3 regions of the [Clostridium] saccharolyticum WM1 genome follow, and region 2 is predicted to be linked to each of the others. Evidence: predicted binding sites of a transcription regulator. Region 2 holds the regulator's gene; each other region holds the start of a gene.

Region 1 (4,406 bases), 740 kb from region 2:
TCAATGACCGCCTGTCTGGAAGCCTCGCCGAAATGCTCCCCGCCAAACCGGGCGTAGCTTTCAGATTTATAAGCGGCAATGATTCCTCTGGAGGAGTTTACAATAGCTCCCAGGCCATCTTCATTAAAGCAGGGTTTTAAGTCCTCTGCCGTTCCTCCCTGGGCACCGTATCCCGGTACCAGGAAATAGGTGCTGGGCATGAGCTTACGGAGGATTCTGCTCATCTCCGGGTAAGTAGCACCCACAACAGCCCCTACGTTGCTGTAAGCGCCATCCATACAGTCCTCTCCCCATTCAACCACCTTTTCCGCAACCAGCTCATACAAAGGCCTTCCATCGATGAGCCTGTCCTGAAATTCTCCGCTGGAAGGATTTGAGGTTTTCACAAGAACGAAAAGACCCTTGTCCTCTTCTTTACACACATCCACAAAGGGCTTTACGCCATCGGTCCCCAAATATGGATTGACCGTAAGGAAATCTGTACCGAAAGCAGAAAAGCTTTTGTTTCCAACCTTCACATGGCCGATGTGGGCCGCAGCATAAGCAGCTGATGTGGAACCAATATCTCCTCTCTTAGCATCTCCAATGACGAAAAGCCCCTTTTCCTGGCAATAGTTCACAGTCTTTGTATACGCTTTCAGGCCTTCGATGCCAAACTGTTCGTACATGGCGATCTGAGGCTTAACGGATGGAATCAGATCATATACATGATCTACAATTTCTTTGTTGAACTGCCAAATCGCTTCCGCAGCGCCTTCTAAGGTTTCACCGAATTCTTCCAGTGCCCTCTTTGTAACATGCTCCGGTATATAGTTTAACATCGGGTCCAAACCTACGCAGATCGGTGCCTTTGTTTTTTGAATTTTGTCTATTAACTGCCTGATCATAGCTTCCTCCTTAGATCTCTTCGCCCTTATTTTTCTCTATTCTTTCCAATTCTATCATAAGAAGGAACTGGCTTCAAGCCTTTTGCCAAACTGATCGTAAAAATCCTGCTCCCCGTCATAGGGGGTAAGATAGAACTGTTTTAAAACATACATGCTGACTTTATTTGCATAAGCCTGATCCCGGTTTTCCTCAAGCTTTCCTTCCAGCCGTTTCAGGAAGAAATGCCAGTCAGACACATACTTCTCATACCTTTTTACTTCTGGAGTATCCAGCCATTTGTACACCTTGACCTTTGTCCTGTTTTCCTTTCTGCACTCATTTACCTGGAGAAAATATTGAAATCCATGATCTCCGTAGATCCGCCCTAAGGGAAACAGGCGGCACACCCCCGGACGGAAACTGTGGATGCCGCACCGTCCCTCATGATCCAGGAACCCGCACCTTTCCTCTTTTCCTCCCATGATTAAATTGGGAAGTACAATTCCATCCACCACATTTAGCTCCAGTTTATGAGCAAGGAGTGCTTCCATGGTACACTTAAGATTTTCTGTCAGCCGGAAGCAGTCAAGGGGATCCAGGATGACGGACTGTCCCATCCCCTGGCAACAGGCCCAACAGCCCTCACAGTCCCCGCAGTCCGCCTTTACCATATCATTTAAACCATATAATTTTCCATCTGAGATCTCTTTCCAATCGATTTCCCGTTTCATGAATGATTTTTCCTCAACTTTCTTTTCAGCAAACATGGTTATTCTACCATCTCTTGTTCCCACATTCAATGAGATTTATTTCTTTTTTTATGAATAAAAATAAGCTTTCCTGTTTCCATTGATTAACCCTGCTTTCGCCCAAGGAAGAAGCAAGTAAATTCGCAGGGCTCTTTCTATAGAAAAATTAGCACTCACCTCTTGACAGTGCTAACAATGTGTGTTATATTACATGTATAACAAATACAAAAGCACCGGAAAACCGGTGTCACATAAATAACCCAAAAAGGAGGAACCATTTATGTTATTAACCAGAAGAAACAACTTATTTGATGAATTTTTCAATGATCCATTTTTTACGGATGCATATCACAACAGACAGTCTCTGATGAAGACAGACATTGAGGATGACGGAACCAGTTATGTGATTGAAATTGAACTTCCGGGATTTAAGAAAGAAGATGTGCGCGCCGAATTAAAAGAAGGTTATTTAACCATTTATGCGGACACCGTTTCCGAAAATGAAGAGAAAGACCAGAAAAACTATATCCGCAGGGAACGCTACAGCGGCTCTGTGAAGAGAAGCTTTTATGTAGGGACCAGCTTAAGGCAGGAAGATATTAAAGCCGCCTTTGAAAATGGCATTCTAAAGCTGGTGGTTCCAAAGGAAGCCCCGAAGCAGATCGAAGAAAACCACTATATCACCATTGAATAAAACTCCTAACTGAGAATCATCCTAATATGGACAAAAAGGGAAGGCCCCTGAAGAAGGACCTTCCCTTTTTGTCTGTACCAGTCTAAGAAGTAATCAGTATTTATACTCTTTAAAAAACGCCGTAGTCACATACGCACCGCTTTTATAGGACTTTTTCTCCATGGCTTTCTCAGCCTCCAGCTTCACATTCATCCACATTTCTTCTGCAGCAATGGTCAGATGAGAAAGCATGATCCCCGTGCCGATCTCCCGCATGGATACAAGAGTCGGTGACGGCAGGAATTCCCTGCAGGAAAATATATAAATTCTGTCATGATAAACGATAAAACGCCAGGGCTGGGTATTCATGGCCGACGGAGCGAGGCGGACAGCCCTTAAAATATTCTTCATGGATTCTCCGGCTTCTTCCTTAAACACGCACAATTCTTTCAAAGGAAGCCGCTTGGCAGTTGCAGGATCACGGTAGAGCAGGGTCTTGGGATAGCCGAAGGCTACTACGATCACCTGTTTCATCCCTGCCGATGCAGGTTCTAATACCTTGGTGCTTCCCAGATAACAGGTCCCCAGCCCCTTTCCTGTCATATACAAAAGTACATGCTCCATGATATATCCTGCATTTACCAGATACCCCTCTTTTTCCTCGGAATAAAAGGTCAGGTAATAGGGAGCTTCCACCTTCCACAGCCCCTTAACAGGCAGGTGGTCATCCAGATTCTCGCTTATCTCCATTTTGAACAGAATTTCCCCATGCAGCCTTGGTATATTTTCCCCAAAATAAAGGATGTCCTTTAACAACTGCTCCGGAACCTGTTCCTTCTTAAATTTTCTGATGGATCTTCTTTTAAATATCATCTGATACAGATTCATACCTGCTCCCCTCTCCTCTATCCAACAATCAGACCTAAATAAGCCGGCTCATTTCCTCCAAAAGTCCGGCAAATACGAACAGCGCATCCTTTACCGGCTCTGCCGTCCCCATGTCAACGCCGCACAGCTTCAAAAGGTCTATGGGAGTCATGGAATTTCCGCCGCTTAAAAATTCATAATAGCCTTTGACCGCACTCTCATCTCCTTTGAGAATCCTGCTGCTGATGGCAATGGCAGCCGAAAACCCTGTGGCGTACTGGTATACATAAAACGGAGTGTAAAAATGCGGAATCCTGGACCATTCATAACCAATTTCCGGATCAACCACCATATCAGGTCCAAAATACTCCTCATTCAGCCGCTGATAGATCCTGCAAAGGACTTCCCCGGTAAGCACTTCGCCTTCCCCTGCGCGGCGGTGGGTCTCCGCTTCAAATTCTGCAAACATAGCCTGCCGGTATAGTGTGCCCCTGAAACTGTCCATAAAATGATTCACAAGATAAGCACGTTCCTTCTTATCTGCTGTAACCTCCAATAAATGACGGATAAGCAGCGCCTCATTGCATGTGGAAGCCACCTCCGCCACAAAGATCTTATATCCGGCATCGATATAGGTCTGGTTTTTATCGGAAAACCAACTGTGGAGGGCATGACCCATCTCATGAGCCAGGGTAAAGACACTGTCCAGTGTTCCATTAAAGTTTAACAGCACATAGGGATGGATTCCGTAAACTCCCCAGGAATAAGCACCGCTCCGCTTTCCCTCATTCTCATATACATCAATCCACCGGTTGTCAAATCCTTCTCTCAAAAGAGATAAATATTCCGCACCCAAAGGTTTAAGGCCTTCCAGCACCATGGCCTTGGCTTCCTCAAAGGTAATTTTTCGTTCTTCCCTTGAAACCATTGGCACGTATAGGTCATACATATGAAGCTCTTCTACTCCAAGAGCTTTTTTTCTGATGGATATATATTGATGGAGATTAGGAAGTCCCTCATGAACTGCCTTTATGAGATTGTCATAAACTTCCTCCGGAATCTCATTCTCTCCAAGGGAATGGGCTCTTGCGGAAGGGTAATTCCTTGCCTTGGCGTAAAAGGCAGCCTGCTTTACATTGGAAGAAAATGTGGATGCCAGGGTATTGATAAACTGTCCGTAAACACTGTACAGGGCTTCAAATGCGGACTTTCTCACGCTCCTGTCCTGCTTTTCCATAAAAGCTATATAA
Region 2 (4,406 bases):
ATCCGTAGTATTTACGGACCGGTGCTGGATGCCATGGAAAAGGACGGCCTTATGGAACAGAATGACGGGTATTATCGCCTGACCTCCAGAGGGACCGATATCAGTAATTATGTTATGAGCCAGTTTTTCGTGTAAAGAAAGTCCTTCAAAGATGAAAGCATTGGGCCGCCGGGAACCAAATGAGTAAAGGGAAAAGCCTGGGGAAAAGAATAATATTCCCCAGGCTTTTTTCTGTGATTACTGATTATTGTACCAGATATACTTCCACATTCCTGGAGCCGTAGGCCCGGGTTTCTCCATGAGTGTTGAAGAAAATATCAATGTGGTTTCCCTTGACGCCCCCTCCGCAGTCTTCTGCTGTATAGACGACTCCTCCGATCATGATACGGCTTCCATAGGGAATCACTCTAGGATCAACGGAAATGGTATGGTTTGCTGCAGCAATGGTTCCTGTGCTGGTACGTCCTCCCCAGCCTCCGGAGCACTTGCGGCAGGGGCAGTAGGCCGTGGTTCTGAATACTCCAAGAGAGCGGAGACTGGAACTGCTGTTTTGCAGATTCGCAGCAGCAAGGTCGCCCACAGGATGAATCCTGGTGCCTGAGAGCTTCTGGCCGGCCCCATAGGCCTCAACCAGGTAGGTGCCGTCTCCATAAGAACTCCATGGAACCGGTATATCAAAGCCATAATTACCGGTCCCGTGGGATACTAAATCCTCCCGGTATTGAGAGGCGTTGGTAATAAGCTCCGCCACGGTCTGCCCGTTGGCCTGGTTGGTAATGACAACCTTTACTTCTGCTGCAGCGGCGGGATCGGTGGTATTAATCGCCCAGCCTCTGACGCCGCTTTCGTCCGCATTGTCAATAATCCCTGCCGTCTGGGCGGCAGAAGTGGAAAACGTACTTATCAGGAAAAATGCCATCATTAGTAAGGTCCCAAGGAACCGTTGAATTTGGCTTGTTCTTTTCATATTACAAATACTTCCTTTCTTTTTTACAAACTGTAATATAATTTAATATATTTATAATTATATGTAACAGATTTGTAATAAATGAGGTACAAGTAATCATTTTACACATTTTTCCAGATTTGTCAAGGATAACACAAAGAAAAGTTCACTCTGGGAGTATTTTTAGTTGCTTCAGCACCGACCTGATTTACACAAGCATATTCGTCCGGCTCAATGCCCACGCAAAAAAAAACGCCGCAAAACAGTGAGATGTTACACTGTTTTGCGGCGTTGCAAGAACAATTTTTACCGTTCAATGACTGCAAATAATTCTTTGGTCTGTCTTCCAAAATCCAGGGCTTCTCTGCGGCTTGCAAAGAATATATCTACTTTATTCCCTTTTACACCGCTTCCGATATCCTCAACGGTATAAACGATATCGTCGATCATAACCTTAGTTCCAAGGGGAAGCAGGGCGATATCAGCAGAAATGGTGTGCTGAGGCTGGGGTATGGTGCCGGAATAGGTCACACACTGTTTTCCGGAGCTTTCGGGACAATATGCAGTAGCAGTGAAGAGCCCCAGAGATCCCCCTTTTTCATAAACAGGTTTTGCCGGCTCCTCCGGCTCTGTCTCTTTTTTCCTGATGCCGGGTCCGATCTCTTCCTTAGGTGTATCCGTATTGGATGATGCGGCCTGATCGCCGCCTGTTTGTATGGTTTGGTGATCTGTTCCAGAACTTTCGGACTGTGCTTGATTCACCGCTTGGTCTTTATCCGTAGTTTCAGCTGCCAGTGCAGTCATAGATAACAGCAGGATACAAAGGATTGTCAGGAATCCGGTAATGCTTTTTTTTCCTGAAAAACTATTCATTGATTTACCTCGCAATCGTGTTGTTATGGTGTCTTAGTTACCATTATATTACAAAAGTGTTAAATGTCAAGAGAATAATGTCAATAGCTTTGTAATATTTTATATAAAAATGAGAAAAAATGTACAAGCAGGTCATAAAATCTTAATCAAAAATTTTTATAGGAATGTATTGACAAAAGTAGAAAAAAAGAATATATTATGAAAAGAAGGTATTAGCACTCCTAAACGTCGAGTGCTAACAAAAAGACTCAGAAAGGAAGTGGGGCAGATTGAACGACAAGGATCAGTTGGATGAGCGGAAGATAACCATATTAAAAGCCATCATCAAAACTTATCTGGAAACCGGAGAGCCGGTGGGTTCCCGTACCATATCAAAGTATACGGATTTGAACTTAAGTTCTGCCACCATCCGGAATGAGATGTCTGATCTGGAGGAACTTGGATACATTGTGCAGCCCCATACCTCTGCAGGAAGGATCCCTTCTGACAGAGGATACCGCTTTTATGTGGACCAGATCATGCAGGAAAAGGAAGAGGAAGTCACTGAGATCAAGGATATGATGTTAAAGCGTGTGGACCGGGTAGAGCTTTTGCTCAAGCAGATGGCAAAGCTTCTTGCTCAGAACACCAATTACGCGGCAATGATCAGTGCACCCCAGTATCACCGGAACAAACTGAAGTTTATTCAGCTTTCCAAGGTTGACGAAGAAAAGCTACTAGTGGTGATCGTGGTGGAGGGCAATATCATTAAAAACACCATGATTCCTATTCACACCGAATTAAATGACGAAGGACTTTTAAATCTTAATATTCTTCTTAACAATGCCCTTAACGGGCTGACCATAGAGGAGATCAATCTTGAAGTGATCAGCAGGCTGAAAATTCAGGCGGGAACCCATTGCGATGTGGTGGACCGGGTGCTGACTGAGGTGGCTGCCGCCATACGGGGGGATGATGAAGACCTTCAGATTTATACCAGCGGAGCTACGAACATTTTCAAGTATCCGGAATTAAGCGATGGAGAAAAAGCCAGTAAGCTTATCGGAACGCTGGAGCAGAAGGACCTTTTACAGGGACTGGTCGATGATGTGAACAGCTCCGAGAGCGGATCCGGAATCCAGGTATACATCGGCGACGAAGCTCCTGTTAAGACGATGAAGGACTGCAGCATTGTAACCGCCAATTATGAGCTGGGCGAAGGCTTGAGGGGCACCATTGGTATCATAGGTCCGAAACGGATGGATTATGAAAAGGTACTCAGTACATTGCGTAATCTCATGACGCAGTTGGATGCCATATTGAAAAAAGATGAAAGGTAAAGGGTAGATCATTGAGCAAGGAAGAAGTGAAAACAGATGAGAAGCTGGCAGATGAGGCTGTTCCTACAGAAGATGCCGCTTCCACTGAAAAAGAAATAGAAGGCGCAGAAGCCTGTACAGACGGCGGAACCCAGGAACACGTTACAGAGGAAGAAAATACAGAGGCAGGTTCCGCGGAAGAATCCGGAAAAAAGGGCTTTTTCGGAAAAAAGAAAGAGAAAAAAGACCCAAGGGATGAAAAAATAGAAGAATTAACAGACCGCCTGCAAAGGACCATGGCAGAATTTGATAATTACCGCAAAAGAACTGAGAAGGAAAAAACAGCCATGTTTGAAATCGGCGCAAAGGATATTGTGGAACGAATCCTTCCGGTGGTGGACAATTTTGAAAGAGGTTTAGCCGCTATTTCAGATGAGGAGAAAAGCGCTCCGTTTGCAGACGGCATGGATAAAATCTACAAGCAGCTTATGAAAACCCTGGAAGAGGCCGGCGTGAAACCAATCGAAGCAGTTGGAAAGCCGTTTGATCCTGATTTTCATAATGCGGTTATGCACATTGAAGACGAGTCACTGGGCGAGAATATTGTTTCCCAGGAACTCCAGAAGGGTTATACCTACCGCGACACCGTGGTAAGACATTCCATGGTGCAGGTGGCTAATTAGATATATAAATTTGAAACGGGAAAATGGCAATCAATTACATTTGGTTTATTTAATAGGAGGAAAAAACTATGGGCAAGATCATTGGTATTGACTTAGGTACGACAAATAGCTGCGTTGCCGTTATGGAAGGCGGAAAACCGGTTGTAATTCCAAACAGCGAGGGGGTAAGAACCACACCGTCCGTTGTTGCATTTACGAAGAACGGAGAGAGACTAGTCGGCGAGCCTGCAAAGCGTCAGGCAGTAACAAATGCTGACCGCACCATCTCTTCCATCAAAAGACATATGGGTACAGACTACAAGGTGACCATTGACGGAAAAAATTACAGTCCACAGGAAATTTCTGCCATGATTCTTCAGAAATTAAAGGCTGACGCAGAGGCTTATTTAGGTGAAAAGGTAACTGAAGCAGTTATTACGGTACCTGCATATTTTAATGACGCACAGCGTCAGGCAACCAAGGATGCAGGCAAGATTGCAGGCCTTGACGTAAAGCGTATCATCAACGAGCCGACGGCAGCAGCTCTGGCTTATGGACTTGACAATGAAAAAGAGCAGAAGATCATGGTCTATGACTTAGGCGGCGGTACCTTTGACGTTTCCATCA
Region 3 (4,406 bases), 140 kb from region 2:
AGATGATCTTTCCTCCGGTCTTTTCATCGCCTTCCAGACCCTTTACAACGTCTTCAATCTGTGTAATTGCATGAACGTAAGCAGAACCGCCGCCTGCGATGACACCTTCCTCTACGGCTGCTCTTGCTGCCGATAAAGCATCTTCCATACGAAGCTTTGCTTCCTTCATTTCGGTTTCTGTTGCAGCACCTACCCGGATTACTGCTACGCCGCCGGATAACTTTGCAAGTCTTTCCTGTAATTTCTCTCTGTCAAAGTCAGAAGTGGTCTCTTCGATCTGTCCCTTGATCTGGCCGATTCTTGCTGTGATTGCTTCCTTATCGCCGCATCCGTCTACAATTACGGTGTTTTCCTTCTGAACCTTTACGGATTTTGCACGTCCTAACAGGTCAAGGGTGGCATTCTTAAGCTCGTATCCCAATTCATCGGAAATCACGGTACCGCCTGTTAAAACAGCGATATCCTGTAACATTTCTTTTCTTCTGTCGCCATAGCCAGGAGCCTTTACTGCGATGACATTGAAGGTACCTCTTAATTTATTAACGATTAAGGTTGTTAAAGCCTCGCCTTCCACATCTTCTGCGATGATGAGAAGTCTTGCGCCGGACTGAACCACCTGCTCTAATAAAGGAAGGATCTCCTGGATGTTTGAAATCTTCTTATCTGTAATCAGAATGTATGGATCGTCTAAATTAGCTTCCATCTTTTCCATGTCGGTACACATGTATGCGGAAATATAACCTCTGTCAAACTGCATACCTTCCACCAGATCCAGTTCTGTCTTCATGGTCTTGGATTCCTCAATGGTAATAACGCCGTTGTTGGAAACCTTCTCCATAGCGTCAGCTACCATCTCGCCTACCGCATCATCGGAAGCGGAAATAGCTGCAACTCTGGCGATGGAAGCCTTGCCCTTAATCGGTTCGCTCATCTTTGCAATTGCTTCTACCGCTGCTTCGGTGGCTTTTTTCATACCCTTTCTTAAAACAATGGGGTTTGCTCCAGCTGCCAGGTTCTTCATTCCTTCATTGATCATAGCCTGAGCCAATACAGTTGCAGTGGTGGTACCGTCGCCGGCCACATCATTGGTCTTTGTAGCAACCTCTTTTACAAGCTGAGCGCCCATGTTTTCAAAGGCATCCTCCAGCTCGATCTCTTTTGCAATGGTAACACCGTCGTTCGTGATCAAAGGTGCGCCAAAGGATTTATCCAGAACAACGTTTCTGCCCTTGGGGCCTAATGTTACACGAACGGTATCTGCTAACTGATTAACTCCGGACTCCAGTGCTTTTCTGGCATCAACGCCATATTTAATCTGTTTTGCCATAATTCATTCCTCCAGTTTTCTACATAAAATGAAAATACGTATGATCTACAATCTGAACTTTTGACTTTGGTATTGCTTTCTTAATTACTCGATTACTGCTAAAATATCATTCTGTTTTACGATCACATATTTCTGATCGTCTTCTCCGGTTTCTATTTCTGTTCCTGAATATTTGGAGAAGATTACTTTATCGCCCACTTTAACCTGCATGGTGACTTCCTTGCCGTCTACCAGACCGCCAGGTCCTACTGCAATAACTTCCGCCTGCTGCGGTTTTTCTTTTGCCTGACCCGGCAGAACAATACCGGACTTTGTTGTCTCCTCTGCAACCAATGGTTTTAACACAACTTTGTCAAATAATGGTACTAATTTCATTGCAATTCCTCCTCATAGCTTTTTGCTTATTATTTCTTTCTTTTGGCCTTCCGAAAGAAGTTTTATTTTATTCACATACTAAGTTATATCACTCATTATTAGCACTGTCAATAGTTGAGTGCTAACTTTATATATTTTTTACATTTTTTCCATATTTGCGTGATTTTTTCCTTTACCTACATAGTTTATAGAAATTTTCTTATTATATACCTTTATTTTTTTCTATGAACGTATTACAATAACAGAGAATGAAGTGCCTTACAGGCATACCATTATGCCCAAATGCACAGGCCGGAAAAAAAGTGCCGTGCAGGTATAACGTTATGTCCAAAAATTATGGGCAATAATAAAAATGTTTGAAAGCATAACGTTGTGTCCAGAATCCCTGGGCGGTAATAAGGAAAGGAGTGTTTCAAATGGCAAAAAAGGGTAATGGGTTTGGGAAATTCGTGGCACTGGCCACTATCGCCGGCGTTGTAGCTGCTGGGATCTCTTATTTTACGAAATACAAATCCTTCCACAAAGAACTGGAAGAAAATTTCCACGATTTTGAAGATGAGGGGAATGACGACATTTCCAAGATTGACAGCACAATGAACCGCAACTATGTTTCCTTACATGCCAATAAGGATGAATTTAAGATCGCTGCTTCTGATATGGCAGACGCTGCCAAGGATGCGGTAAGTGCGGCGAGAAACCTGGTAAAGGATGCGGCAAGCATTGTCTCAGATACGGCAAAGGAAGCGGCTTCTGCCGTTGCATATACCGCAAAGGACATGTTTGAATCCGCAAAAGATCAGGCAGATACGTATTTAGATGATGAAGAGGATCGTTCTGACGGCGGTTTGGATTACGCTGCCGGAGCTGCAGACCGTCTGGCAGAAAAAGCGGATGAAACGGCAGAATCTTTCAAAGAAACAGCGGAAACAGCGGTCGAGGCGGCAAAGGATGCGGCAAAGAATGGACTTGAGACAGCAAAGGATGCGGTACAGTCTGCCGGAGAGGCCATAAAGGATCTGGCTGATGAAACCACGACCATTGTGGAAGAGGAAATGGATTAAAATATCATATCGCTGAGAGTGGGAAAAGCCACTGGAGAGACTCTGTTCTCCAGTGGCTTTTTTCCGTGTTTTTTACTTTTCATACAAAAATTCTTCCGGCAGGTTCACCTGAAAGTCAGCCGCCAGATCACGGAAGTTCCGGGATGATATGGTCTGAAGCTTATCCGGACGGATGGAAAGCACCTTAACAAGTATTTCCGCAGATTTTTCCACTGTATGCATCAGTCCGAAAGTAAGGTCAAAATCCTCACCTGAAACGAATAAACCGTGATGGGCCCAGACAGCTACATCATAGTTCTTCATCAGCTCACTGGTGGCTGCGGCTATCTCACGTCCGCCCGGTACCATCCAGCCCACCACACCTACTCCATCAGGGAAAACCACGGGACACTCCGTGGCCATCTCCCACAATTCCCGGGTGAACACCTTATCCTCTAAGGGAAGAACAAAGGTGAGAGCGATTACATTGGCAGGATGGGCATGGTATATCACCCTGTGCTTTCCGTTGGAAGACTCCTTCTTAACCTCGTGATTCATGAGATGGGAGGGAAGCTCGCTGGTAGGACGCCCGCCGTTTACCAGTCCCCAGCGGATCCTGTAATTTTCCCCGCTTTCATCCACTTCAATCATGCAGATATTGGCCTCCGGATCCAGAATCACGTTGCGGAAATATTTTCCGCTCCCAGTCACCATAAAATACTCTCCTGCCAGACCCTTTACACGGGTGCCTATGGGCTGCCAGGGATTTCCATCCGTGAAGTTCTCTCTAACGGATTCCACCTCAGACTGCTTCATGCGGTAGCTTAAATTGCCCCCGTTTCTTTCATGCCAGTTTTGATGGAAGCCGTCATCACACAGCCTGATAAAGCTTTTTACAAATTCCGTATCTAGAATCTTCATATTCTTTTTCTCCTTATCTCCTGTTAAGCAGCACTTCTTTTTCATAGCTGCGTATCTCTTTAAACCAGTCTTCTTTTGGGGGAACCCCGTTGATCTCACAGAAATAGTTCCATACATCCCCGAAAGGATAAAGCTTAAGCTCCTCCTGGAGCATCATCTGCTCCGTGAAATTCCGCTCTTTCTGTAATTCCGCAAGGGTCTCACCGGGAAGAAGAAGGGCATTTAACAGTGCCTTCTGCATGTTGCGCATTCCAACGATCCATGCACATAAGCGGTTAATGCTGGCATCAAAGAAGTCAAGAGCCAAAAGAACGCGGTCGGCTCCTCCCCGTATGATTTCCTTCCCGATTTCCCTTGTCTCATCATCAAACAGTACCACATGGTCACTGTCCCACCGCACCGGCCTGGTTACATGAAGAGCCACTTTATCAAAGAACAGGAGCATGGAGGATATCTTGTCAGATATCACCTCCGTAGGATGATAATGGCCGCTGTCAAGCAGGCAGAGGATATCATTCTTGGAAGCGTAATTCATGTAAAATTCATGGGAACCCACCGTACAGCTTTCCATACCGATCCCAAATACCTTGGATTCCACCGCAACAAGTACCTTGGACTTATCGTAATCCATGGAAAGGATCCGGTCTAGGGAATCTTTTAGACGCGCCCTTGGAGATGTACGGTCTGCAGGAATATCCTTAAATCCATCGGGAATCCAGATATTCATCGTGCATGGTGTTCCC

Evidence for each region. The regulator HrcA, encoded in region 2, represses chaperone genes, less so after heat shock. The targets are predictions, from matches to a motif close to TGTTAGCACTCNNNNNNNNNGAGTGCTAACA.
Region 1: the regulator HrcA is predicted to act here: its motif matches at 1,781-1,811, upstream of CLOSA_RS08090 (Hsp20/alpha crystallin family protein).
Region 3: the regulator HrcA is predicted to act here: its motif matches at 1,799-1,829, upstream of CLOSA_RS05185 (co-chaperone GroES).

Annotation. Positions count from the first base shown of each region.
Region 1 covers NC_014376.1:1,688,218-1,692,623, reverse strand. Annotated here, with positions in the region: gene pyrF (orotidine-5'-phosphate decarboxylase) at 1-887, opposite strand, end outside; gene CLOSA_RS08095 (YkgJ family cysteine cluster protein) at 942-1,598, opposite strand; gene CLOSA_RS08090 (Hsp20/alpha crystallin family protein) at 1,897-2,310, shown strand; gene CLOSA_RS08085 (nitroreductase family protein) at 2,404-3,177, opposite strand; gene pepF (oligoendopeptidase F) at 3,212-4,406, opposite strand, start outside.
Region 2 covers NC_014376.1:951,431-955,836, forward strand. Annotated here, with positions in the region: gene hemW (radical SAM family heme chaperone HemW) at 1-135, shown strand, start outside; gene CLOSA_RS04540 (3D domain-containing protein) at 245-967, opposite strand; gene CLOSA_RS21670 (3D domain-containing protein) at 1,253-1,819, opposite strand; gene hrcA (heat-inducible transcriptional repressor HrcA) at 2,089-3,138, shown strand; gene grpE (nucleotide exchange factor GrpE) at 3,150-3,800, shown strand; gene dnaK (molecular chaperone DnaK) at 3,869-4,406, shown strand, end outside.
Region 3 covers NC_014376.1:1,090,482-1,094,887, reverse strand. Annotated here, with positions in the region: gene groL (chaperonin GroEL) at 1-1,327, opposite strand, end outside; gene CLOSA_RS05185 (co-chaperone GroES) at 1,412-1,702, opposite strand; gene CLOSA_RS05180 (hypothetical protein) at 2,119-2,763, shown strand; gene rhaD (rhamnulose-1-phosphate aldolase) at 2,836-3,663, opposite strand; gene CLOSA_RS05170 (L-rhamnose isomerase) at 3,677-4,406, opposite strand, start outside.